DNA from 3 places in the Primorskyibacter flagellatus genome. Region 2 is predicted to be linked to each of the others. Evidence: riboswitches for the same ligand, from Rfam matches in the RefSeq annotation. Region 2 holds a riboswitch; each other region holds the start of a gene.
The links. Region 2 has a riboswitch for thiamine pyrophosphate ahead of thiM (hydroxyethylthiazole kinase). Riboswitches for the same ligand answer to the same signal wherever they lie in the genome.

Region 1 (7,967 bases), on a different contig from region 2:
GGATAGACCGGGCCCAGTGCAACATAGTCAGGCGACATTGACAGGGCGCGGTCAAGTTCGGCGTGGTCGTGGGTGCTGATGCCCAGCCTGAGGCCAGCACGGCGAATGGCCGGAAGATCCGCAGTATCGAGATCTTCCTGCCCGAGATGCACCCACTCGCAGCCTGCGTCGATGGCGATCTGCCAATGGTCGTTGATCACCAGCGACGCGGAATGCGCGCGGCAGAGCGATTTCGCTTGGGTGATGGCGTTCCAAAGGTCGGCCAAGTCCATATCCTTGATACGAAGCTGCACCAGCTTCACGCCCAGCGGAAGCGTGCGGTGCAGCCAGCCGGCGTTGTCAAAGATCGGATAAAAGCGGTGTAGGCTCATGTCAGGAACGCCCTGCCGATGACGGGGGTCGAAGGGGCCGCCATGTCGCGTGGCTCCATCGGGTCGGCCTCGTAGGCGAGCCGCCCGGCCTCGACCGCGCGGGCGAAACCTTCCGCCATCCTCGCCGGGTCGCCCGCTTTGGCGACGGCGGTGTTGAGCAGCACCGCGTCATAGCCCAACTCCATCGCCGTGGCGGCCTGGCTCGGCAGACCGAGGCCCGCATCCACCACCATGGGCACGTCGGGAAACTGGGCGCGCAAGGTGCGCAGGCCATAGATGTTGGTCAGCCCCAGCCCGGTGCCGATGGGTGCGCCCCATGGCATGAGCACCTCGCAACCCGCCTGTAGCAGCCGGTCGGCAAGAACCACGTCCTCGGTGGTATAGGGAAAAACCTTGAAACCCTCATCGGTCAGAATGCGCGCGGCCTCCACCAGTCCGAAGGGGTCGGGCTGAAGGGTATCCGCATGGCCGATCACCTCGAGTTTGATCCAGGGCGTGTCGAACAGCTCGCGGGCCATCTGCGCCGTGGTCACCGCCTCGCGGACCGAATGGCAGCCTGCGGTGTTGGGCAGGAGTGTCACACCGAGGTCGCGGATCAAATCCCAGAATGCCGCGCCGGCGCGATCGCCGCCCGCCTCACGTCGCACAGAGACGGTGGCGATACCGGCACCGGAGCGGCGGAAGGCCTCGGCCAGAACCGCCGGCGACGGGTATTGCGCCGTACCCAGCATCAGACGCGAATTGATCTCGGTACCGTAAAGCAGCATCTCAGCCTCCCTGCCGCGGGGCGACGATCTCGATCCGGTCGCCAGGGGAAAGGGGGGCGTCGCGCGCCGTCGCCGGAACGAAACTTTCGTTGACGGCGGTGGCGACCTTGGCGTCGCGATAGCCCAGTTCGTCCAGCGCACCGGCGAGGGTTTGCGCCTGCACCTCGGTTGCGGTGCCGTTAACCGTGATCTGCATAGTAAAACTCCGGTTTGCTTTGGTCGAAGGCCAGTTCAGTCGCCATCCGTGCAAGCGCAGGCGCGAGCAGAAAACCGTGCCGGAACAGGCCATTGACATGGATCGTCTCGCCGCGCCGGACAAGGCGCGGCAGGTTATCGGGAAAGGCCGGACGTGCATCGGCACCGATCTCGATCAGTTCGGCCTCGCCAAAGGCGGGATGCAGCGCGTAGGCGGCCGAGAGCAGTTCCAGCACAGACCGAACGCGCCGGCGGCGATCGTCGCTTTCGATCTGTGTCGCGCCCAGCATGAAATGACCATCGGCACGGGGCACAACATAAAGCGGAAAGCGCGGGTGGAGCAGACGAACCGGGCGGGTCAGGCGGATGTCGGGCGCACGCAGCACAACCATTTCGCCTTTAACGCCGCGCAGATCGGGAAGCGCGTCACGCGCCGCGTGCCCACGGCAGTCGAAGGTCAGGCCATCGGCACGGCCCGGCTCTGCGATGAAGGTGACACCGTCGCGCTCAAGCCGCGTTCGAAGGTGGCGCAGGGCGGCGCGCGGGTCAAGGTGAGCCTCGGCGGTGACGTGCAGCGCCCGGTCGAAGCGGTCTGAGAGGTCCGGCTCCAGTGCTGCAAGGGCGGAACCGTCAAGCAGGGTGTGGCCCTCAATGCGGCGGGCGAAACGGTCGAGTTCGCGACGGTCGCGATTAAGGGCCACGACGACGGTGCCGCGCTGCGTGACACCCACGCCCTGCCGTTCCCACCAGCGAGCCGCCTGCTGACCCAGCCGAACCACCGGCTCTTCTGCCGTTTCGCCTTCGCAGAATGGCGCAAGCATGCCGCCCGCCCACCATGAACAATGGTGTGGTCCGGGCTGCAACACAGGATCGAAGACAGTGACCGCGCAGCCTCGGGCGACCAGTTCGGTGGCCACGCAGAGCCCTGCGACGCCAGCGCCGATGACGGTGGCCCGCGTCATGGCCAGTATCCGTGAAAATGGTGGACCGGGCCGTGGCCGCCGCCAATAGCCCGGTCATCAGCCGCGCAGATCGCGCCGTGCAGCCAGACCTGCGCACGCCCGGCCGGGCCTTCCAACGGCGCGCCTTTTGCCAGTTCGGCGGTAATGGCCGAGGATAGGCTGCATCCGGTGTCATGGGTATTCCAGGTGGTGACCCTTGACTGCTCCAACGCGATGGTGCCGGAAGCGGCGAGCAGCGCATCGACCGACTTTGCGACCAGCACCGGATCGCGCATCACGGGACCGCTGTAATCAGCGTCCGCTTCGGCAGGGACGGCAACGATCTCGGGCGAGAAAAGCATGCCGATCTTGATGACCTGTGGTGTCATTTCTTCCTCCACCGACGACGGGAGGAGGGAGAAAAGGCGGGCGGAGGTTGCCCCGCAGCCTGCTCGTGCTCCGTTCCCTCCGCCGGTATTGTCCGGATCAGGTTCGATGGGTTGGCTCGCGCCTCTCAGTCCCTCACGGAACACCCCAACGGATTCGCCTATGAGGTAGCAGTCGCCGTGCCGAGGTTCAAGCCGCGCGTGGGTGGACATTTCCCCGGACGCCGGAACGACCGCCTGCGCGGAGGGGCGCGCAACAGCACCGCGCAACTTCATAGAGCCGACGCGAGAAATCTCACCGTCAAGTGTGGCTCCGCGTATTCTCCTGCCCGGCACCCATGACGCAACGCTTTCTGGGATTTGAGACAATCGAGCCCGCAACTAATGGGCAGCCCTTTTAAATTTAAGATATTTTCCTTTTCCCCTGCGAACAGACGGGGCGTAACCAGCCCGACTTTGACAACCTTGGGTCGAAGACGACGTTACGGTCGGCCGGCTGAGTGACGGTAAGGCGCGTTGAACCCGTTCCTGCATCGGCGGGCGACTAGAACAGCAGAATTAGGGGATAGAAAACCATGGATTTCACGAAACCAGACCTCAAGGCCCGCTTTGCACAACTGGGCTTTCTCGTCCGGCACACTTTCACCATTGTCGGGCGAAATCGCGCGTTGTTGGGGCCGCTGATTGTCATGTGGGTCTATGCTGTGGTGATGACCGGCCTGTTCTTCGCCGGGCTTGTTCTTGCTGTTTACGAGAACGGCAACAGCACATGGTTCCTGCTCGGAGGGGCTGTGATGTTAATCTACAAGTTCTTTTTTTACAACCGCGCCGAACTGACGCTCAGCCGCCTGACATATGGCACCGCCACCGGTGGCACGCCCACCCGGCGTGAAGCACGACGCGAAATTACCGGCCTCGGCTCTCAGGTCCGCACCCTTGGCCTGCTGGACATGGCCGCCGTCTGGGTGGCCAGCCGCAAAAACAAGGAAGGCGGCCTGATGGCGATGTTACTGGGCGGCATCGTCGAAGTATGGGATCTGGTAAACCACTTCCTGCTACCGGCTTTCGCGATCGACCGGCTGAGCCTGGGCGACGGGGTTATCAAAATGAAACGATTGAAGGATCATGTGCCCGAAACCCTGGCTGGTGTGTTCGGAATCGACATTATGGGCGGCGTGATCGGCTCGCTGATGAAGCCGCTCTATGTCTTCGGTGGCCTTGCAGGGGTTGCTCTTGGCCTTTTCTTTGGCGGCGGTATGCCGGATGCCTTTTCGGCCGGGGCGCTTTCCGAAATTTCTCGCAACATGCCGCAACTGGGCCCGATCGGTCCGGACACCGTCTTTAACTGGCTGCCGGTCTTTGTTGTAGTCTCTGTCAGTGTCCTGCTGCACACGTTGTTCGCGCGTGTCGTGACCGCGATCAAGGTTGTCTATTTCACACTGTTCTATACCCGCATCATGCATCCCGAAGATCTGGCACCCGAAATGCGCGCGGGCCTTGAAGGATACCTTGATCTGGACACAGACGAGATGCCGACTGCTTCGGTGTCGATATGAGGATATGTGCCCGATCACTTGTGAGCTTGCCAGATTGGACACAGTTAACGCCAAGCGCCGGAAGGTCGGATCAGATAATGGGGGCGCGAAAATGACAGGCAAATTTATTACGGGAAGAGCCTTCTTCGCATTGCTCGCGCTACTGACATGTCTGAGCTTTGGCGCTGGCGTAGCCTCTGCGCAAGAGGTCGGCAGCTACGCCCATGTTCAGGCCGACGCGCTGAATCTGCGAACCGCTCCGGATACGAGGTCTTCCGTACTGCGCGCCCTGCCCTATGGAACGTCTGTCAGCATCCTTGACCGTCGCGACGGCTGGGCGAGAGTGTTCGTTCAAGGCGCTGACGGGCATGCTGCGGATGGTTGGGTCGCGGCGCGTTTTCTAGGGCAAGGTGCAAGGACTGGCACCGAAAGAAAACGCCCGATATTTCGGGGTCACCATCGAACCAGACCGGAGCACCAAAACCAGACCCATCGGCCCGGTGCGCCGCTGCGGGTCAGCAAGCTGGATTTCGACTGCCGCCCGGCGCTGTTCGGTAACAGCGGCATAAGAAAATGTGTCGCCAGCGTTCGTGTGCGACTGTCGCAGCAAGAGTTTGATCCGAACCGCAGTGACCACGTCTTCATTGCCTGTCGCGGGGCGATTTCCTACCGCACGGACAAGGGACATGGTTCACAACGCCTTCTCGCGTTTGAGAGGCACAGCATTGCGCATAACGACCGACTGGGACAATCGGTGCATGTGAACTTTCCGGTGCAGTCGGAAAGAGACAAGATCGTCTCCGCCCATCTCGTGAGCTTTTCTTGTGTGAGGGATTAGCAGATCCAGCTGTTGAATAAGCACTGTACAGCGGACTTACCAATAGCCGCCCGGTTCGGGCCTGGTCCGCTATAGGCTTTGCGTGACTATCATCCGGAACACCGCTGAAATGGCCTTATGCTGCCGGATAGCATAGTTCAGATTCCGGACGTCCCCGGTTACCATCTGACTTTGCGTCACTGGCTGCACATCCGGTCTTTAAAAATGTCATTGTGGAAAGCTCCAATCCCCATGCTCCACCCGGAAAATCCGGAACGGTGCGCCGGGTTGGGATGTATCCGCACGCAAACTGAACACCGCGCGGCCTTGCTGTCCGAAATTGGTGAAATCGACATTGATCGTGATCACACCCCGAAACATTGGTTGTTCATCATCGGGTGCGATCCGCGTCACCTGCCCCTGAAAGTCCTGCGCATCATAGAGCACGTCACTGCCGTGCCCCGAAAGGTCAGGCACCATGTCAGCAAAGAAGTATCGCGCGGCTGTCGGTGGAAAGAACGGATTGTCGCCCGGCTCTCCGCCCATTTCAAAAACGATATACAACTCGCGCACCAGCGCCTGTGCCTGATCTAGCAGCGGGTCGCCGGTTTGTTTCATCATGTCCAACGGTGGAATGGTCGTATCCTCGCCGTCTGGCTTGATAAACCGTCCGGCGACCCAGCCTGCGCGCCTCATCTCGCTGTCGCGCATCAGGCACCAGCGCTGCGGTAATGCGCTGATTTGTGCCTCGGTCATCGCACTATAATGGCGCAATGTGTAATAAGGCACGCAGGTGATCTGTTCCAACTCGCGCGTATCGGGTGCGAACGTCTCGATTACCGGATACATGGTTCCCGGTCCCATGCGGGCATTCAACACGTCATCTGCGGCTACGCCGGTCACTTTCCAACGGCCCGGTCCGTGGCCGTCGATCTGCGAAAATGCCGCAGTGGCTGCAAAACCCAACACTAGAGTGACACTGCTCAAAATTTTGCAGAACATCATTTTACCTCCACAACGGACCGGCCCAAAAGCGCGCCACCCGCGACATCCAGAAACCGGACTTCATAGAGACCGGTTTCTTCGGGCAGTGTGATCTGCATGGAAGCCACGTCACCGATTGATTGCACCGAAATCCAACTGAAGTCAGGCTGGTCCTTGCGTGCAAGTGCAATGCGCTGATCGGCGCTGTCGCTTTGCAGAGCCCATGTCACCGTGATCGTTTCACCCGGCGCGGCAGTCGCTGGCACACTCAGCCCAGCCCCATCGTCTAATGGCGCGTCGGCACCGACGACTTCCAATGGCGCGCTTGCCAAAGTGCGCGCGCCCTTATCAAGCACATAGCGCAATTCATACAAACCGGTGGTGTCAGGTGCTGTCAATTTGCCCTGCGTTACCGAATTCACGCGAATATAATCAGCGTAGCTGCCTTCATCCGCCCCCATCGGCACGATGGTGATGAAATCACGCGCGTTGACGTTGCTTGACCAGGTAACGTCAATTTCAGTCCCCGCACGCACTACCCCTGGGCCGGAAATACCGACCTCTGCCTCGACGACTTCGATCGGGGCGCTGGCCAGTGTGACGGCACCGGTGTCAAGAACGTAACGCAGCTCGTAAAGGCCCGTTTCCGCCGGCGCGGTCAGTTTGCCCGCAGTGTCGGTTTTCGCGCGGATGTAGTCCGTAGAGGTGCCCGGATCCGACCCCATCGGCACAATGGTGATATAGTCGCGCGCGTTGATGGTTTTGCTCCACGCAACGTCAAACACCGCTCCGGTCGTGACCTGTTGCGGACCGGTTAGCGTGACTTCAGGCAGCGCGGGTTCCTCTGCGACGGGTTCGGGTGTCACCGGCTTCAGGACCATGGCGCTTTGGACTTGCGCCAAGGCGTCGGTCAATTCGGCTGCATTGCTGGCGGGCAGAAAAACGCCGCCGGTATTTTCGGCAATGCAGGACAGACTGGCGTTGGCCGCGTCATCCAGATCAAAGCCCACCACATGAACGGTAAACGCGACGCCTTGCTTTGCAAGCTGCGCGGACAATGCGCAGGGATCGGCGTTGCAGGTTTCCACCCCGTCAGAAATCAGGACCACCGTCGCCGGATTGTCACGGTAGGACAAAAGGTCGGCGGCATGGCTGACAGAGGCGGAAATCGGCGTTTTACCTACGGGATTAATTGCGTTGACCTTGGCGATAAAGGCTGCGCGGTCAAGCGGGCCCGGGGCGACCATTGTTTCGATATCAGTGCAGTCGCCTTCCGCGCGGTGACCATAAGCAACAAGACCCAGATTGGTGTTGTCATCCCAATCCGTCACCAGATCGCCCAGGACATCCCGCGCGATCTCGATCTTGCTGGTACCGTCGATCTGACCCCACATCGACCCGGATGCATCATAGACGATCACCACGTCCTCTTGCGCCATCGCGGGACCGGCGGCCGCGGCAACGCAGGCCGTCATCGCCATCGCCGCAATTCTCGATACGATCTGTTTCATGCGCTCATTCCTTGCTGAAGGTACTCTTTTGTATTGCGTGGTTTCGTGCCGGGCTTTGTGTCGAACGCGACGTGACTAATGCAATCCCGTGACCGGCGCGCCGACGGCCTGATAGGCCTCATCGGCGGCTTCCTCCCGCCCGCGTCGCCCCTTGGATTTGCCGTCAGATCGATGCGTTTTTTTGTAAAGACCTGTCCTTGCATCTCCTAGAATGGCCTGAACGTCGTTGTGGCCAGTGTCCTCGTACGGCATGAACATGAACTGCAAGAATTGATCCGCCGGTGGCACGGTCGCTTTCGGCGCGCAGAGATCATCGACGCCCGGATCATAAACACGCGGCCGGTTCGATGTCGCCCCTTCCATCGTGACGGGCAACAGGCGCCCGTCCTCATCAAGCAACACGAAGGCATTCACGGTGTTCGTTGTGTCAGATGGGTGGACATAACAGTTTTTCACCCCG
Region 2 (7,967 bases):
CCAGCGAATTGCGTGATCTGGTGCTGGCGAATTTCGCCATCCTCGACCGGCACGGGATAACCGGGCATTCGATGGGCGGGCACGGCGCGTTGACCATCGCGATGCGCAATCCTGATATGTACGATTCACTGTCCGCTTTCGCGCCGATTGCGAACCCCACCCAAAGCGATTGGGGTCGAAAGCAGCTAAGCGCCTATCTTGGAGATGACGAATCAAGCTGGTGCCAGCACGACTCCGTGCTACTTATGGACGACAAGGGATGGAAAGGCGACCTGCTGATCGATCAAGGTGGATCTGACCAGTTTCTGGACCTGCTCAAGCCGGAAACACTTGCCGAGGCCATGATGCGCAATCGGCAGCCAGGGGTGTTCCGGATGCAGGAAGGCTACGACCATTCGTATTTCTTTGTGAACTCCTTCGCAGGCGATCACATTGCCTGGCACGCAGATCGTTTGCTTCAAGACCAGTAAGATAGAGGCTTAAAATGTTCAAAACAGTAATCTGCACAGCTTTTGCGGCACTTCTTCCGCTTGCCGTCATGGCCGAAAGCCACTCGATGGCAGGTGATGCGGAAAAAGGCGAAAAAGTGTTCCGCAAATGCCAAGCTTGTCACGATGTGGGCGAGGACGCCAAAAGCAAGGTTGGGCCGGTCCTGAACAACATCATGGGGCGGCAGATCGCCAGTGTGGAAGACTTCAAATACTCCAAGGTTCTGGCGGAAATGGGCGAAGCCGGGGATGTCTGGACGCCCGAAGCACTGGCTGCCTTTCTGGAAAAACCGCGCGATTTCGCCAAGGGCACGAAGATGTCCTTTGCCGGGCTTCGTAAAGAAGAGGACCGCGCAGATGTGATTGCGTTTCTCGCGAGCCATTCTGACGAAACTGAGGCGACTGACGAAGGTTCGTGACATAAGAAATGTCTGCCCCGCCGGGAGGAGAGAGCTGGCGGGGCAGTACATAGCGGCAGATGGGCTATGCCCCGTTTTGCCATGAGGCGGCGAAAGCCGTGTATTTCGGGAGGACTGAAATGAAGACCCTTAGAATGTTAACCTCGGGCATCGCCCTTTGCTGCGCCAGTATGGCGATGGCGAATGACGATCTCATGACGCTGATGGACAACCCGGCACAATGGGCGATCCAGACGGGCGATTACAAAAACCAGAGATATTCCAAACTCGATCAGATCAACGCCGAAAACGTCGGCGACCTTCAGGTTGCATGGACATTCTCCACCGGCGTGCTGCGGGGCCACGAAGGCTCGCCGCTGGTGATCGACAACATGATGTATGTTCACACGCCGTTCCCGAACATCGTCTATGCGCTTGATCTGGCACAGGACGGCAAGATCGTCTGGAAATACGAACCAAAGCAGGACCCGGATGTCATCCCGGTGATGTGCTGCGATACCGTGAACCGCGGTGTTGCCTACGCCAATGGCAAGATCTTCCTTCATCAGGCCGACACGAAAGTGGTCGCGCTGGACGCCATGAGCGGCGAGGTGAAGTGGGAAGCACAGAACGGCGACGCGTCGATAGGCGAGACAAACACCGCGACGGTTCTTCCGGTGAAGGACAAGATCATTGTCGGTATCTCGGGCGGTGAATTCGGTGTTCAGGGCCATGTCACGGCCTACAACATGGAAACCGGCGAACTTGAGTGGCGCGCCTATTCTGTCGGCACCGACGATCAACTGTTGGTGGACCCGGAAAAGACAACCCATCTGGGCAAGCCGATCGGCGTGGACAGCTCCATCAAGACCTGGGAAGGCGATCAGTGGAAGATCGGCGGCGCCACGACGTGGGGATGGTATTCCTACGACGAGGAGCTTGACCTCTTCTATTACGGCTCTGCCAACCCTTCGACCTGGAACCCTGCGCAACGCCCGGGCGACAACCGTTGGTCGATGACCATCATGGCGCGTGACCCCGATGACGGCATGGCCAAGTGGTTCTACCAGATGACCCCGCATGACGAGTGGGATTATGACGGCGTCAATGAAATGATCCTTACAGAGCAGGAAATTGATGGTGAAGAACGCAAGCTGCTGACGCATTTCGACCGGAACGGTCTGGGATATACCCTGGATCGCGAAACCGGCGAATTGCTGGTGGCGGAAAAGTTCGATCCGGCTGTGAACTGGACGACCGGTGTCGATATGGACCCCGAATCCGAGACATACGGTCGTCCGGCCGTTGTCGCGCAGTACTCGACCGAGCAGAATGGCGAAGACGTCAACTCCACCGGTATTTGCCCGGCGGCGCTTGGGTCCAAGGACCAACAGCCTGCGGCCTATTCGCCGAAAACAGAGCTGATGTATGTCCCGACCAACCACGTCTGCATGGACTACGAACCGTTCCGCGTGGCCTACACCGCCGGTCAGCCCTATGTCGGCGCGACGCTGGCGATGTATCCGGCTCCCGACAGCCATGGCGGCATGGGTAACTTCATCGCCTGGGACAACACGGTGGGTGAGATCAAGTGGTCCATCCCCGAGCAGTTCTCGGTCTGGTCCGGTGCTTTGGCGACTGCCGGCGACGTGGTCTTCTATGGGACGCTTGAGGGATACCTGAAGGCGGTCGATGCGACGACGGGCGACGAACTATACCGCTTCAAGACCCCTTCGGGTATCATCGGTAACGTGATGACCTACGAGTTTGAAGGTAAGCAGTATATCGGCATCTTGTCTGGTATTGGCGGCTGGGCCGGGATCGGTCTTGCGGCTGGTCTGACGAACCCGAATGACGGTCTGGGTGCCGTGGGTGGCTATGCCGCCCTCAGCGACTACACCGCGTTGGGTGGTCAGCTGACCGTGTTCGCACTGCCGGATTAAGGCTCGATAACGCTTCAAAAGCTGGGTCCGGCGCATCCGTGTGCCGGACCTCCCCTAACGACTGTCCGAAAGGTGAACAGCCATGATGCGCACTGCATCCCGATTTTTCTTTGCCGCCGCCGTATCGACGCTGCTTCCCCTTGCAGCCTTTGCCCAAAGCTCGAGCGATCAGCCGGTAAAGCCCGAAGAACACGCTGATGAAGTCGCTGTCGCCTATGAGGACGATGGCATGTACTTCACCGAAGATGATATTCCTACCTACAAGGTGGCCGAGGATGGGACCGTCGATTGGATGACCTTCTCGGGTTTCCGTCGCTATCATTCAGAATGTCATGTCTGTCATGGTCCGGATGGCGAAGGGTCCACCTATGCACCGAAGATCAAGAATTCCGCCGTGCATCTGGACTATTACGATTTTTATGATGTCGTGGTGAATGGTCGTCAGAATGGCAACTCGGTCATGCCGCACTTTGGCGACAACCCGAACGTGATGTGCTATCTCAATGACATCTATGTTTACCTCAAAGCCCGTGGCATGGATGCGGTGCCGCGTGGTCGCCCGGCCAAGAAAGAAGCCAAGTCCGATCTGATCCGCGAGATGGAAAATGATTGCATGGGCTGATACGATGCGCCTTGTCGCGTCAGGGTTTTTGGGATTGTTGCTTTGCGCCGGTGTGGCGCAGGCGCAGACCTCTGATCTTGTCTCGACGCACGCATTGAGGGTTTGCGCAGATCCAGCCAATGCCCCGATGTCCATGCAAGACGGATCTGGCTATGAAAACGCGCTGGCAGAGCTGGTCGGCGAAAAGCTGGCTCTGCCCGTTCAATATACCTGGTATCCGATGGCGACCGGCTTTGTCCGCAACACGCTTAAGATCAAGAAATGCGACGTGATCATTGGTTATGCGCAGGGCCATGAGCTTGTGCTGAACACCAATCATTATCTGACATCGACATATGTGCTGATCGTTCCGAAGGACGGCCCGTTGACCGACGTCACCGTGCTGTCGGATGAACGCTTGCAGGGGTTGAAGATCGGGATCATCGCCGGAAGCCCGCCTGCTACCCATATGGCGCGCAACGGCTTGATAGGGAAGGCAAAGGCCTACCATCTGTTTGTTGACAGACGGTACGAAAGCCCTTCAGAGGACATGCTGGCCGACCTTGAAAGCGGAGAGATCGACGCCGCCATCATTTGGGGGCCGATCGGAGGTCCTTTGGTCAAACAATCCCATCCGGGTATGAAAGCCATTCCGCTGATCAAGGAAACCCTGCCGCCCAAACTTTACTACCGGATCACGATGGGCGTCCGACAGGGTGAAAAAGTTTGGCAGCGCAAGCTGAACTCGCTCATTCGACGCAATCAGGATGAAATCAACGCTCTGCTTGCTGATGCGGGCGTGCCGTTGGTCTCGGACCTTGGGGATACGGTTCTGGATCTGTCCCAATGATCCGGATGCTGGCGATCCTGCTTTTTGTGGGACTGCCAGTCAGTGTGGTGGCTGAAGACGAACCCGCGGATTACCGGATGGACCGCTACCGGGGGCCGGTCCCGTCTACCCTGTCGGGTGGCACGGTCGTCGGGCCGGAGGCGGCACATGACCTGTGGCAAGCGGGCCAGACCGCATTCATTGATGTTCTGCCGCAAGCCCCGAAACCCGCCAACCTGCCCGAAGGCACGATCTGGCGCGACAAACCGCGAGACTCCATCCCCGGCGCGATCTGGCTGCCCAATGTCGGCTACGGTGCCATTGCGGACGTCACAGAAGGGTATTTCCGACGCGGTTTGGCCAATGTCACGAAAAATGACAGCACGCATCCCGTCCTCTTCTTCTGCCTTGCAGATTGCTGGATGAGCTGGAACGCCGCCAAACGCGCAATCGAATGGGGGTATAGCAATGTCTACTGGCTGCCCGAAGGGACTGATGGATGGCAGTTCTGGGACTATCCGCTGGAACGGATCACTCCGGAAGAACCGCAGCCCGGCGTTGAATAATCAGACCGCCCTGAACCATAGAAAAGTTGAAAGCCCCGGTACAGTGATGTCCGGGCCAGAGTGTCCCATGGCGATTGACGCCGTATCAAGGCTTGCCTAATGTCTCTTTAGCCGGGGGCGCTGCCAAGCTGAGACGTACCCTTTGAACCTGAACCAGATAATGCTGGCGGAGGGAGGTCACAGTCGCTTTATATTTGCTGACAAAGTGCTCTTTTTCGCCAGAACCTGAAAGAGCCGCAATTGACTGTCACAGATATTCTGACTCCGCTTCGCGCGCAAAGCCCGCTTGTACACTGCATCACCAACTACGTGGCGATGAACATCGCCGCCAACGTTGTATTGGCTGCCGGCGCGTCGCCTGCCATGCTTCATGCCGTTGAAGAAATCACGGATTTCACGCCGATTTCCGGGGCGTTGACAATTAACATCGGAACATTGTCTGCCCCTTGGGTCGTGGGCATGATATCCGCAGCCGAGACGGCAAACACCCACAATATTCCGTGGGTCTTCGACCCGGTTGCGCATTTCGTCAGCAACTACCGCAAAGGGGTCGCGCAGGACATTCTGTCCTTGCGTCCGACGATCCTGCGGGGAAACGCCTCAGAGATCCTTGCCCTCGCTGGAGAGGCGGGATCCGGCAAGGGGGCCGACAGCGGCGATGCTGTCGAAGCGGCTGAAGCTGTGGGTGTAGCATTGGCACGGAAATTCGGCTCTGTTGTCGCGATCACCGGTCCTGTGGATCTTGTCACCGACGGCACGCGGACGGCACGGGTCGCAGGCGGGTCGGAGATCATGCCGCAGGTGACCGCTTTGGGCTGTTCGCTGACAGCATTGATGGGGGCGTACGCAGCCGTCGGACCGGCGTTTGACGCGGCCTTGGGCGCGTTGGCACATTTTAAAGTGGCCGGCGGCATGGCGGCCAGGCAGGCAAGTGGCCCCGGCAGCTTCCAAGTGCATTTCCTCGACGCGTTGGCGGCGGTACAGCCCGACGAACTGCACGAAGCGGTTGTCGCATGACGGCCCTGCGCAAAAGCCTGCGGCTTTACCTTGTCACCGATCCGCAGCTTTGCGCCTCGCGTGGGGTTATCGATACGGTGCGTTGCGCGGTATCGGGCGGTGTCAGCATGGTGCAGTTGCGTGACAAGTCCGCACAAACACACGAACGGGTAGAGCTGGCACGCGCGATCAAAAAGGCTCTTTCGGGCAGCGGCGTGCCTTTGGTGATCAACGATGACGTGGATGCCGCCGTCGCTGCCGATGTAGACGGGGCGCATATCGGACAGGGAGATCTGACGCCCGCGCAGGCCCGCGCGCGGCTTGGCCCGGACAAGATTCTGGGGCTGTCCTGCGAGACGGTGCAGACGGTGCAGGCGGCTGATCCCTCCATAGTCGACTATCTTGGTCTTGGCCCGGTTTTCGGCACGGCGACCAAAATCGACCATGCCGCACCTATCGGGTTTGATGGGTTGGCGCGTCTTGTCGCGCTCTCGTCGCTTCCTGCCGTCGCCATAGGTGGGCTGAAAGCGGAACACGCAAGTGCCGTGCTGAAAAGCGGTGCTGATGGTCTGGCTGTCGTGTCCGCCATTTGTGGGCAGCCCGATGTCGCGGCAGCGGCGCGTGCCTTTAGCTTTCAGGAGGGCCGGGCATGATCGCAAACGTGCTTAGCATTGCCGGGTCGGATCCATCAGGGGGCGCGGGCATACAGGCAGATATCAAGGCGATTTCGGCCAATGGGGCCTACGCCATGGCTGCGATCACGGCACTCACGGCGCAAAATACGCAAGGCGTCAGTGATATTCATCTGGTGCCGTCCGATTTCGTTCAAGCGCAGATCAAAGCGGTGTTCGAGGACATCAGAGTGGATGCGGTTAAAATTGGCATGATTGCCAATGCCGACATTGCCGCCGCTGTCGCCGAGGTGCTGCGAGACTGTACTGCTCCAATTGTGCTGGACCCCGTGATGATCGCCAAGGGCGGCGCACCCTTGTTACAGCCCGATGCTGTATCTGTGCTGCGGGCGCAGCTTTTACCACTGGCCAGGCTTCTGACGCCCAATCTGCCCGAAGCTGCGCATCTTCTGGGTGCTTCGATCGCTGCAGATCGGACCGCCATGCAAGAACAAGGCCGCGCGCTTATCGCCAAGGGGCCAGCTGCCGTCCTGATGAAGGGCGGGCATCTGGAGGCACCGGAAAGCCCGGACTGCCTTGTCACGCGGGATGGTGTGACCTGGTTTGAAGGGCAACGAACCAAGACCCGCAATACCCATGGCACGGGGTGTACACTGTCTGCCGCCCTGGCGGCACAGCTCGCGCAGGGATTGGACCTGCGCGACGCCGTCACCGCCGCCAAGGCTTATGTCGCGTCCGCTCTTGCCCATGCCGATGACCTGACGGTCGGAACGGGCCACGGCCCAACCCATCACTTTGCAAAATTCAAAGGACTGCACCCATGAGAACACTGTCAGACACCACCATCGACGTGACGGTCTAATGAGTGGATCGGAACATGGTCGCACCGTTGCCCTGTTGCGGGACGGATGCGCGGATGATTGGCGTAGCTATACGCATCACCCTTTTGTCGAAGGCCTGCGCGACGGCACGTTGCCTCGCGCGGCTTTCCTGCATTACCTGATACAGGACTACGTCTTTCTTGTGCATTTTTCGCGCGCCTGGTCCCTAGGGGTGGTCAAGGCCGAAACATTGGAAGAGATGAAAGTCTGCGCTGGTTCAGTCAATGGGTTCGTCAATCACGAAATGGCCCTGCATATTGAGACCTGTGCCGCAGAAGGCATTGACGAGGTCACCCTGTTCAACGCGGTGGAAGAGTTCGAGAACATCGCCTATACGCGCTACGTCATGGATGCAGGGTTACAGGGCGACTTTCTGGATCTGCTGGCGTCACTGGCACCGTGTTGCTTTGGTTACGCCGAAATCGGCACGCGGCTTGGTGTAGAGGCCGCGCCCGATACGCCCTATCGCGCATGGATCGACACCTATAACGGCAGTGAATACCAAACCGCGATGACGCGGCTTGGCCAGATGATCGACGGAGCGATGACGCGGCGACTGGGCCCCGCGCCCGAGACCTCTCCCCGGTGGTCGCAGTTGCAAAAACGGTTCACAACCGCAACACAACTGGAGGC
Region 3 (7,967 bases), on a different contig from region 2:
TGCGAAAATCTGTCGCGACCGGATCATGTGGGATTTGGCGCAACACTATCCCGGCTATGGTTGGGAGACGAATATGGGATATCCGTCAAAATGTCACAAATCGGCATTGGAAAATATTGGTGTAACCCCACACCATAGACGTTCGTTTAAACCGGTACACAATATCTTGTATCAAGATGAAATGATAAGTGGCTGATTCAAAAAAGAAATTGACCACGAATCAGCTTTGACTCATCTTCATAGCCAACCAACGAGCGCAAAAAGCGCCGGGGACAGAGGCAGAGATGAGAACCATGACAAAGAAAAAGGGCGCTTCGGCGCTCCCTCTCAATACGATTCTGGCCGGGGACTGCATCGAGGCGATGAACAGTCTTCCGGAGGCATCCGTGGATCTGATTTTTGCCGATCCGCCCTACAACCTTCAGCTGAAGGGCGATCTGCACCGGCCTGACAATTCCCGTGTGGACGCGGTTGATGACCATTGGGACCAGTTTTCGTCCTTTGCGGTTTATGACGCGTTCACCAAGGCCTGGCTGAAGGCGGCGCGGCGCTTGCTGAAACCGGATGGCGCGATCTGGGTGATCGGATCGTATCACAACATTTTCCGCGTCGGGGCTACCCTTCAGGACGAGGGCTACTGGATCCTGAACGATGTCGTCTGGCGCAAATCCAACCCGATGCCGAACTTCCGCGGCAAACGTTTCACCAACGCGCATGAAACCATGATCTGGGCGTCCAAATCCGAAGGTGCCAAATACACGTTCAACTACGAGGCGCTGAAGGCATTGAACGAGGGCATCCAGATGCGATCCGACTGGGTGCTGCCGATTTGCAATGGCGGCGAACGGTTGAAGGATTCCAATGGCGACAAGGCGCATCCGACGCAAAAGCCCGAAGGCCTGCTGCACCGCATTCTCGTCGGTTCGACCAACCCCGGCGATGTTGTGCTGGACCCGTTTTTCGGCACGGGAACGACGGGTGCCGTTGCCAAGATGCTGGGCCGCGACTGGATCGGGATCGAGCGCGAAGAGGCCTACCGAGAGGTCGCCACCCGTCGCATCGCATCGGTGCGCAAATACGACCGTGAAGCCCTTCAGGTCAGCACCTCGAAACGCGCCGAGCCGCGCGTTCCCTTCGGCCAATTGGTCGAACGTGGTATGTTGCGCCCCGGTGAGACATTGACCTCGCCATCGGGCAAGATCGCCAAGGTGCGTGCCGATGGCACGCTGATCGGCGATGACGTCAAGGGGTCGATCCATCAGGTCGGGGCCCATCTGGAAGGCGCGCCAAGCTGCAATGGCTGGACCTATTGGCACTTCCGTCGCGAGGGCAAGACCGTGTCCATCGACGTGCTGCGCCAACAGGTCCGGGCCGAGATGGTCGAACGCCCTCATTAGAATTGAACACCGCCGGTGCCTGTGTTTAACACAAGGCACTCGACTTGACCCCGCCGGTCTGGCGGGGTCTTTTTTCGTTTTCAAGTCAAGGGGCTGAACATGGATCTGCGCGCGATTCTGATGGGTCTGGCCTTTGTGTTCATGTGGTCGTCGGCCTTCACGTCGGCACGGATCATCGTGGAATACGCCCCGCCGCTCGCGTCCTTGTCGCTTCGTTTTTTCGTGTCAGGTGTGATCGGGGTGCTGATCGCGAAAGCCATGGGGCAGAGCTTTCGTCTTACCCGCAACCAATGGCGCGCGACGATCATTTTCGGCGTTTGCCAGAACGCGCTGTATCTGGGGCTGAATTTCGTGGCGATGCAGACGGTGGAGGCGTCGCTTGCCTCGATCATTGCGTCAACCATGCCGCTGATGGTCGCCTTGGCAGGCTGGATCGTCTTTCGCGACCGGCTGCGTTGGCTTGCGGTTGCCGGGTTGATCGCAGGGATGCTGGGCGTGGCGCTGATCATGGGCGCGCGTCTGCAAGCGGGCGGCGACCTTTGGGGCATCGGGCTTTGCGTCATCGGCGCGGCAGCCCTGACAATTGCCACGTTGTCGGTGCGCGGGGCATCCTCTGGTGGCAATGTGATGATGATCGTCGGTTTGCAGATGTTCGTGGGGGCAATCGTGCTGGCGGTGGCTTCGGCGCTGCTGGAATGGCCGTTGACTGTCGAGATGACGACGCCGCTGATCCTTGCCTTCATCTACACCACGCTGGTGCCGGGTTTGTTGGCAACTGTGGTCTGGTTCTCGCTGGTCAACCATATCGGCGCGATCAAGGCCGCGACATTCCATTTCCTAAACCCGTTCTTCGGTGTCGCCACTGCCGCCGTCCTGCTGGGAGAGGCAATCGGCCCGCTGGACGTTCTGGGTGTGGCGATCATCGCGGCCGGTATTCTGGCCGTTCAGATCGCCAAGCAGCATCCCGGCAAGCCATAGGGCGCGTCACGTCAGCAAGATCAGAAGCCCGTTCAGCGTCAAAAACGCGCCGACAGTCGCCGCCAGCAACGCGAGCGAGGCCAGCCCTTCATGGCCATAATCCTGCGCAATGATCGTATAGATGCCGATCATCGGTACGGCGGCGGAAATCACCACCGCCGTGGCCAGATCCGATGACAGGGCAGGTAGACCGAGCAAAGGAACGGCCAGCACGCATAGTGCCGTCATCGCCGGATGAAGGATCAGCTTGCCAAAGACGATCTGACCGGCAAGCAGACGATTGCCCACAATCGGCAATCCGGCCAATGTTCCGCCAATGACGAAAAGCGCGATGGCACTGGTAGAGGCTGCCGTCATCTCCAAAACGCGGCTAAGGGCGGGGGGAATGGAAACCCCCAGCACCGAGACAACCATACCCGCCAGAAGTCCGATGACGAGCGGTCGTCTCAGAACCGATTGCAATGTCTGCCAGCCGCTTGACCACAGCGACATGCCCTGGCGCGGTCGTGACAGCTCCAGCAAGGCAAAACTGATCGGGACCAGCACGAAATTCTCAACCACCAGGTTCATCGCCAGGATCAGTCCCGCGAGATCCGGAAAAACCAGCAGCATCATCGGAAAGCCGATATAGGCAGAGTTGGGACAGGCAGAGCCCATCACGGCAATCGCCCGGCGGGCAGGTCCGGTGCCTTGCAGCGTTACGAGGATGTAGACAATTGCAATCGTCGCCAGCCCGCCAAGCGCGAAAACCGCGATGTATGACGGCACGATGACCTCGGCGATCTTGCGCGTCGCCACGGCGTTGAACAGCAGCGCGGGCAGGGCGATCATCAGGACATACTGCCCCAGAACCCGCATGTCCGACGGTTTGAAAACCCGAGCCCTGACGCAGCCATAGCCCAGTGCCACCAACGCAAAGATCGGGAAGGTGATCGCAAAGATGTCAGCCAAGCGTTGGGCCGACCTTGCCGCGCGTCTCGCCGACTTCGCCGCCGATCTGGCCTCGGTGTAACAGGATGTGGTCGAGGATCACGCAGGCCATCATCGCCTCGCCCACCGGTACGGCGCGGATACCCACGCATGGATCGTGCCGACCCTTGGTGATGATCTCTGCTGCTTCGCCCGATTTGGTGATTGTCTGGCGGGTTTTGAGGATGGAAGAGGTCGGCTTGACCGCGAAGCGCACCACGACATCCTGCCCGGTCGATATGCCCCCCAGAATGCCGCCCGCATGGTTGGACGAAAACACCGGCTTGCCGTCATTGCCCATGAAGATCTCGTCGGCATTTTCTTCACCGGTCAGCATCGCGGCAGCCATGCCTTCGCCGATCTCCACGCCTTTGACCGCATTGATGCTCATCATTGCGGCGGCCAAATCGGTGTCCAGCTTGGCATAGACCGGCGCGCCCAGACCGGCGGGGACGCCCTGCGCCACGACCTCGATCATCGCGCCCACGGAATTGCCGGATTTGCGCAACCCGTTCAGATAGTCGGCCCATGTTTCAGCCGTCTCTGCCGAGGGCACCCAGAAAGGGTTCTGGTCAATCTGCGACATGTCCCGCTCGCCCGTGATCGTATGCGGCCCGATCTGCACCATGTAGCCGGTGATCTTCACGCTGGGCGCAAGCGCGTCGATAACGGCGCGCGCAATGCCGCCCGCCGCCACCCGCGCCGCCGTTTCGCGCGCCGAAGACCGACCCCCGCCGCGATAGTCGCGAATGCCGTATTTCTGCCAATAGGTGATGTCGGCATGACCTGGGCGGAACTTTTCGACGATGTCGCCGTAATCCTTGCTGCGCTGATCGGTGTTTTCGATCATCAGCTGGATCGGCGTTCCCGTTGTCTGGCCCTCGAACACGCCGGACAGGATGCGTACCTGATCGGGCTCCTGCCGCTGGGTGGTGAATTTGTTCTGGCCCGGTTTGCGCTTGTCCAGCCAGTGTTGAAGCATCGCCTCGTCCACCTTTACCCCCGGCGGGCAGCCATCCACCGTGGCACCAAGTGCAGGCCCGTGGCTTTCGCCCCAGGTGGTGACGCGGAAAAGTTGGCCAAACGAATTCATGCTCATGGGACGGGCTCCTTTGGGCGTTGGTGTTAGGCCAGAGCCGCCGGACCCTCAAGGGATTTCGCTTGAAACCGGGGCATCGCAGCCTTACCAATTGCTGAGCCTCGGGGTGCCTGCAAAGGCTGAGATGCATGACGCGAACCCGTTGAACCTGACCCGGTTAACACCGGCGGAGGGAAGGTATCGGACACACGCTCCTTATCTTGCCCATCTGCCGCAATAAGGAGGATGCCGATGAAAAAGGCCCTGACATTTGCTGCGGGAATGATGATTGCCGGCACGGCAGGCGCACAGACGCCCGTGCTGACGGTCTATGCTCCGGATTACTTCACATCCGAATGGGGCCCCGGCCCGTCGATCGAGGCGGGATTCGAGGCGCTCTGCGGCTGTGATCTGCAATACAAGCCCGGCGACCTGCTGCCACGCATCATGTTGGAAGGCGACAAGACCCGCGCCGATGTGGTGATCGGGCTGAACACCGACGTGACGGCCAAGGCACGCGAAAGTGGGCTGTTCGGACCGCATGGGCAGGATCTTTCGTCCCTGACGCTGCCAATTGAGTGGACGGACGAAACCTTCCTGCCGTTCAACTACAGCCAGACGGCCTTTGTCTACGACAAGACGCGCGTGGACACCGCGCCCGACAGTTTCGAGGCGCTTCTTGCCGCGCCGGATGATCTGAAGATCGTGATTCAGGATCCGCGCAGCTCGATCTCTGGTCTGGCATTGGTGCTGTGGGTCAAGGCGATCTACGGCGACAAGGCGGAAAGCGTGTGGGAGCAGCTTGCGCCGAAGATCCTGACCGTCACCAAGGGCTGGTCGGAAAGCTACGGCCTGTTCACCGATGGCGAGGCCGACATGGTGCTCAGCTACACGACCTCGCCAGCCTATCACATCATCGCGGAAGATGACGACAGCAAGGTCGCCGCGATCTTTCCCGAAGGCCACTATTTCATGGTCGAACTGGTTGGCAAAATCGCGGCCACCGATCAGCCGGAGCTGGCCGATCAGTTCATGGAATACGTCCTCAGCGAAGAGTTCCAGCGCATGATCCCGACCGGCAACTGGTCGCTGCCCGCCGCCTTGCCAAGGTCCGAGTGGCCCGAAGGGTTCGACACGCTGCCGCTGCCGGAAAAGACGCTGTTCTTTGACGAGGCGGAAGCCGCCACAGTGCAGAAAGAAGCGGTCGAGGAATGGCGACGCGCCCTGTCGCGCTGATCGCCGGGGCACTGGTTGCCGGGCTGACGCTCGGGCCAGTGGCGGCGGTGGCGTGGCGCGCAGGCGTCCTGACGGGGCTGGAGCCGGCCGATTGGGCCGCGCTGCGTTTCACGCTGGTGCAGGCGCTTCTGTCGGCAGCGCTAAGCGTGGCCTTCGCGATCCCGGTCGCGCGGGCGCTGGCGCGGCGCGCCTTTCCCGGTCGCGGTTTGCTGATCGCTTTGCTGGGTGCCCCGTTCATCCTGCCGGTGATCGTGGCCATTCTTGGCTTGCTGGCCGTTTTCGGACGGGCGGGGGTGTTGAACCGTGTGCTTGAGGCGTTTGGGCTGCCCGAAGTCTCGATCTACGGGTTGCACGGCGTGGTTCTTGCACATGTCTTCTTCAACCTGCCGCTGGCCACGCGGCTGATCCTGCAAGGGTGGCTGGCGATTCCCGGCGAGCGCTTCCGGCTGGCCGCGACGCTGGGATTCACCTCGCGCGATGTCTTCCGGGTGCTGGAACGGCCGATGCTGACCTCGATTCTGCCCGGTGCCTTCGCGGTGATCTTTGTCATCTGCCTGTCGAGCTTCGCGGTGGCGCTGACGCTGGGCGGGGGGCCGCGTGCGACGACGCTGGAACTGGCGATCTATCAGGCGGTGCGGTTCGATTTCGACCTTGCCCATGCGGCCTCGCTTGCGCTGGTGCAGCTTGGACTGGCACTTGTCGCCGGTCTGGTTGCGCTGCGTCTGTCAGGCACGGGTCTGGGGGCCGAAGGGATGGACCGGGTCGTGCCGCGCTGGGATGCGGGCGGCACGGGCCTGCGGCTTCTGGATACGCTTTGGCTGATGCTGGTGGCGCTGTTTCTTTTGACGCCGCTTGGATTGGTGGCCGCGCGCGGCGCGTTGGGCGTGTTCAGCCTGCCGGAGCCGGTCTGGACGGCAGCGGCGCATTCGCTGGCGGTGGCGCTGGGGTCCACGGCTTTGTGCATCTTCTGGGCCATCCCGCTGGCCACACGGCGCGGAGAGCTGCTGGGCCTTGCGGGCATCGCGCTGTCCCCGCTGGTGCTGGGCACCGGATTGTTCCTGATCCTGCGCGCATTCGTCAATCCGTTCTCGCTGGCCCTGCCGGTGACGGGCGTGGTTAATGCGCTGCTGTCGCTGCCTTTCGTGCTGCGCATCCTGAGGCCCGAGGCAGAGGCGTTGCAGCAGGATTTCAGTCGCCTTGGCGGCGCGCTGGGGTTAAGCCCGCTTGCGTGGCTGCGCTGGGTCTATCTGCCGCGTATGCGCCGCCCATTGGGGTTTTCCGCGGGTCTGTGCGCGGCGCTTTCGATGGGCGACCTGGGCGTGATCGCGCTGTTTGCCGATCCTGACCGCGCAACGCTGCCCTTGCAGATCTACCGTCTGATGGGTGCCTACCGGATGGATCAGGCCTCGGCGGCGGCGGTCCTGCTCTTGGCGCTCAGCCTTGGGCTGTTCTGGATTTTTGACCGAGGAGGCCGCGCAAATGCTGGTTCTTGAAGATCTGGTGATCGGGGCAGGGGCGTTTCGTGTGACAGCGGATCTAACCCTACACTCCGGCGCGTCCGTTGCCATCATCGGGCCGTCGGGCGCAGGGAAATCGACGCTTCTGGATGCGATTGCCGGATTCCGCAGCCCGCTTTCGGGCCGCATTCTTTGGGACGGGCAGGAGATCACCCGCGATGCGCCGGGCAAACGGCCCGTGGGCATGCTGTTTCAGGACAATAACCTTTTTCCGCATCTTACTGTAACGCAGAACCTTGCGCTTGCGCTGCGCCCGGACGGCCGGCTTGCCAGTGCCGACCACGCAGCGATTGCCGCTGCGTTGGACCGTGTGGGGCTGGCAGGGATGGAAAACCGTCGCCCCTCTGGTCTGTCCGGTGGGCAGATCAGTCGCGCGGCGCTGGCGCGGGTGCTGTTGCAGGCGCGGCCCATCATGGCGCTGGATGAACCTTTCGCGGCACTCGGGCCTGCGTTGAAGATCGAGATGCTTGATGTGGTCGCGCAGGTCGCCGCCGAAATCGGGGCGCTTGTGTTGATGGTCAGCCATGATCCACAGGACGCGATGCGCTTTGCCGGACAGACGGTCTTTGTCAATGCAGGGGTGGCGCAGGGGCCGTTTGACACCGACGCCCTGTTTTCCGATCCGCCAAAGGCGCTGCGCGCCTATCTGGGGCGCTAAAACAACCGGGTCGGCAGAAAAATGGCAGGTGGTACACGGCGCAGGCCTGCGACCCCTTACCAGCACCCGAACGTAAAAAGGCCCCGCGTCAGCAGGGCCTTTCAAACTTTTCAATCCGGAGACGGCTTTAGGCT

Region 1: linked by a shared signal. The riboswitch ahead of ACN0WV_RS06385 (bifunctional hydroxymethylpyrimidine kinase/phosphomethylpyrimidine kinase) and the one ahead of thiM (hydroxyethylthiazole kinase) in region 2 are both predicted to bind thiamine pyrophosphate.
Region 3: linked by a shared signal. The riboswitch ahead of ACN0WV_RS04485 (thiamine ABC transporter substrate-binding protein) and the one ahead of thiM (hydroxyethylthiazole kinase) in region 2 are both predicted to bind thiamine pyrophosphate.

The regions. Positions count from the first base shown of each region.
Region 1 is NZ_JBLWVF010000004.1:5,798-13,764, reverse strand. Features, by position in the region: gene ACN0WV_RS06405 (thiamine phosphate synthase) at 1-371, opposite strand, end outside; gene ACN0WV_RS06400 (thiazole synthase) at 368-1,138, opposite strand; gene thiS (sulfur carrier protein ThiS) at 1,140-1,334, opposite strand; gene ACN0WV_RS06390 (FAD-dependent oxidoreductase) at 1,318-2,295, opposite strand; gene ACN0WV_RS06385 (bifunctional hydroxymethylpyrimidine kinase/phosphomethylpyrimidine kinase) at 2,292-2,675, opposite strand; TPP riboswitch at 2,721-2,821, opposite strand; gene ACN0WV_RS06380 (hypothetical protein) at 3,236-4,216, shown strand; gene ACN0WV_RS06375 (SH3 domain-containing protein) at 4,308-5,033, shown strand; gene ACN0WV_RS06370 (SH3 domain-containing protein) at 5,241-6,014, opposite strand; gene ACN0WV_RS06365 (VWA domain-containing protein) at 6,014-7,507, opposite strand; gene ACN0WV_RS06360 (hypothetical protein) at 7,583-7,967, opposite strand, start outside.
Region 2 is NZ_JBLWVF010000008.1:155,388-163,354, forward strand. Features, by position in the region: gene fghA (S-formylglutathione hydrolase) at 1-470, shown strand, start outside; gene ACN0WV_RS11240 (c-type cytochrome) at 485-907, shown strand; gene ACN0WV_RS11245 (methanol/ethanol family PQQ-dependent dehydrogenase) at 1,027-2,829, shown strand; gene ACN0WV_RS11250 (c-type cytochrome, methanol metabolism-related) at 2,915-3,451, shown strand; gene ACN0WV_RS11255 (substrate-binding domain-containing protein) at 3,435-4,280, shown strand; gene ACN0WV_RS11260 (PQQ-dependent catabolism-associated CXXCW motif protein) at 4,277-4,825, shown strand; TPP riboswitch at 4,929-5,017, shown strand; gene thiM (hydroxyethylthiazole kinase) at 5,066-5,842, shown strand; gene thiE (thiamine phosphate synthase) at 5,839-6,474, shown strand; gene thiD (bifunctional hydroxymethylpyrimidine kinase/phosphomethylpyrimidine kinase) at 6,471-7,277, shown strand; gene tenA (thiaminase II) at 7,315-7,967, shown strand, end outside.
Region 3 is NZ_JBLWVF010000002.1:259,597-267,563, forward strand. Features, by position in the region: gene ACN0WV_RS04460 (ribonuclease HII) at 1-196, shown strand, start outside; gene ACN0WV_RS04465 (site-specific DNA-methyltransferase) at 285-1,397, shown strand; gene ACN0WV_RS04470 (DMT family transporter) at 1,497-2,375, shown strand; gene ACN0WV_RS04475 (AEC family transporter) at 2,382-3,326, opposite strand; gene aroC (chorismate synthase) at 3,319-4,443, opposite strand; TPP riboswitch at 4,536-4,635, shown strand; gene ACN0WV_RS04485 (thiamine ABC transporter substrate-binding protein) at 4,675-5,658, shown strand; gene ACN0WV_RS04490 (thiamine/thiamine pyrophosphate ABC transporter permease ThiP) at 5,634-7,151, shown strand; gene ACN0WV_RS04495 (thiamine ABC transporter ATP-binding protein) at 7,138-7,833, shown strand; gene ACN0WV_RS04500 (cytochrome c1) at 7,961-7,967, opposite strand, start outside.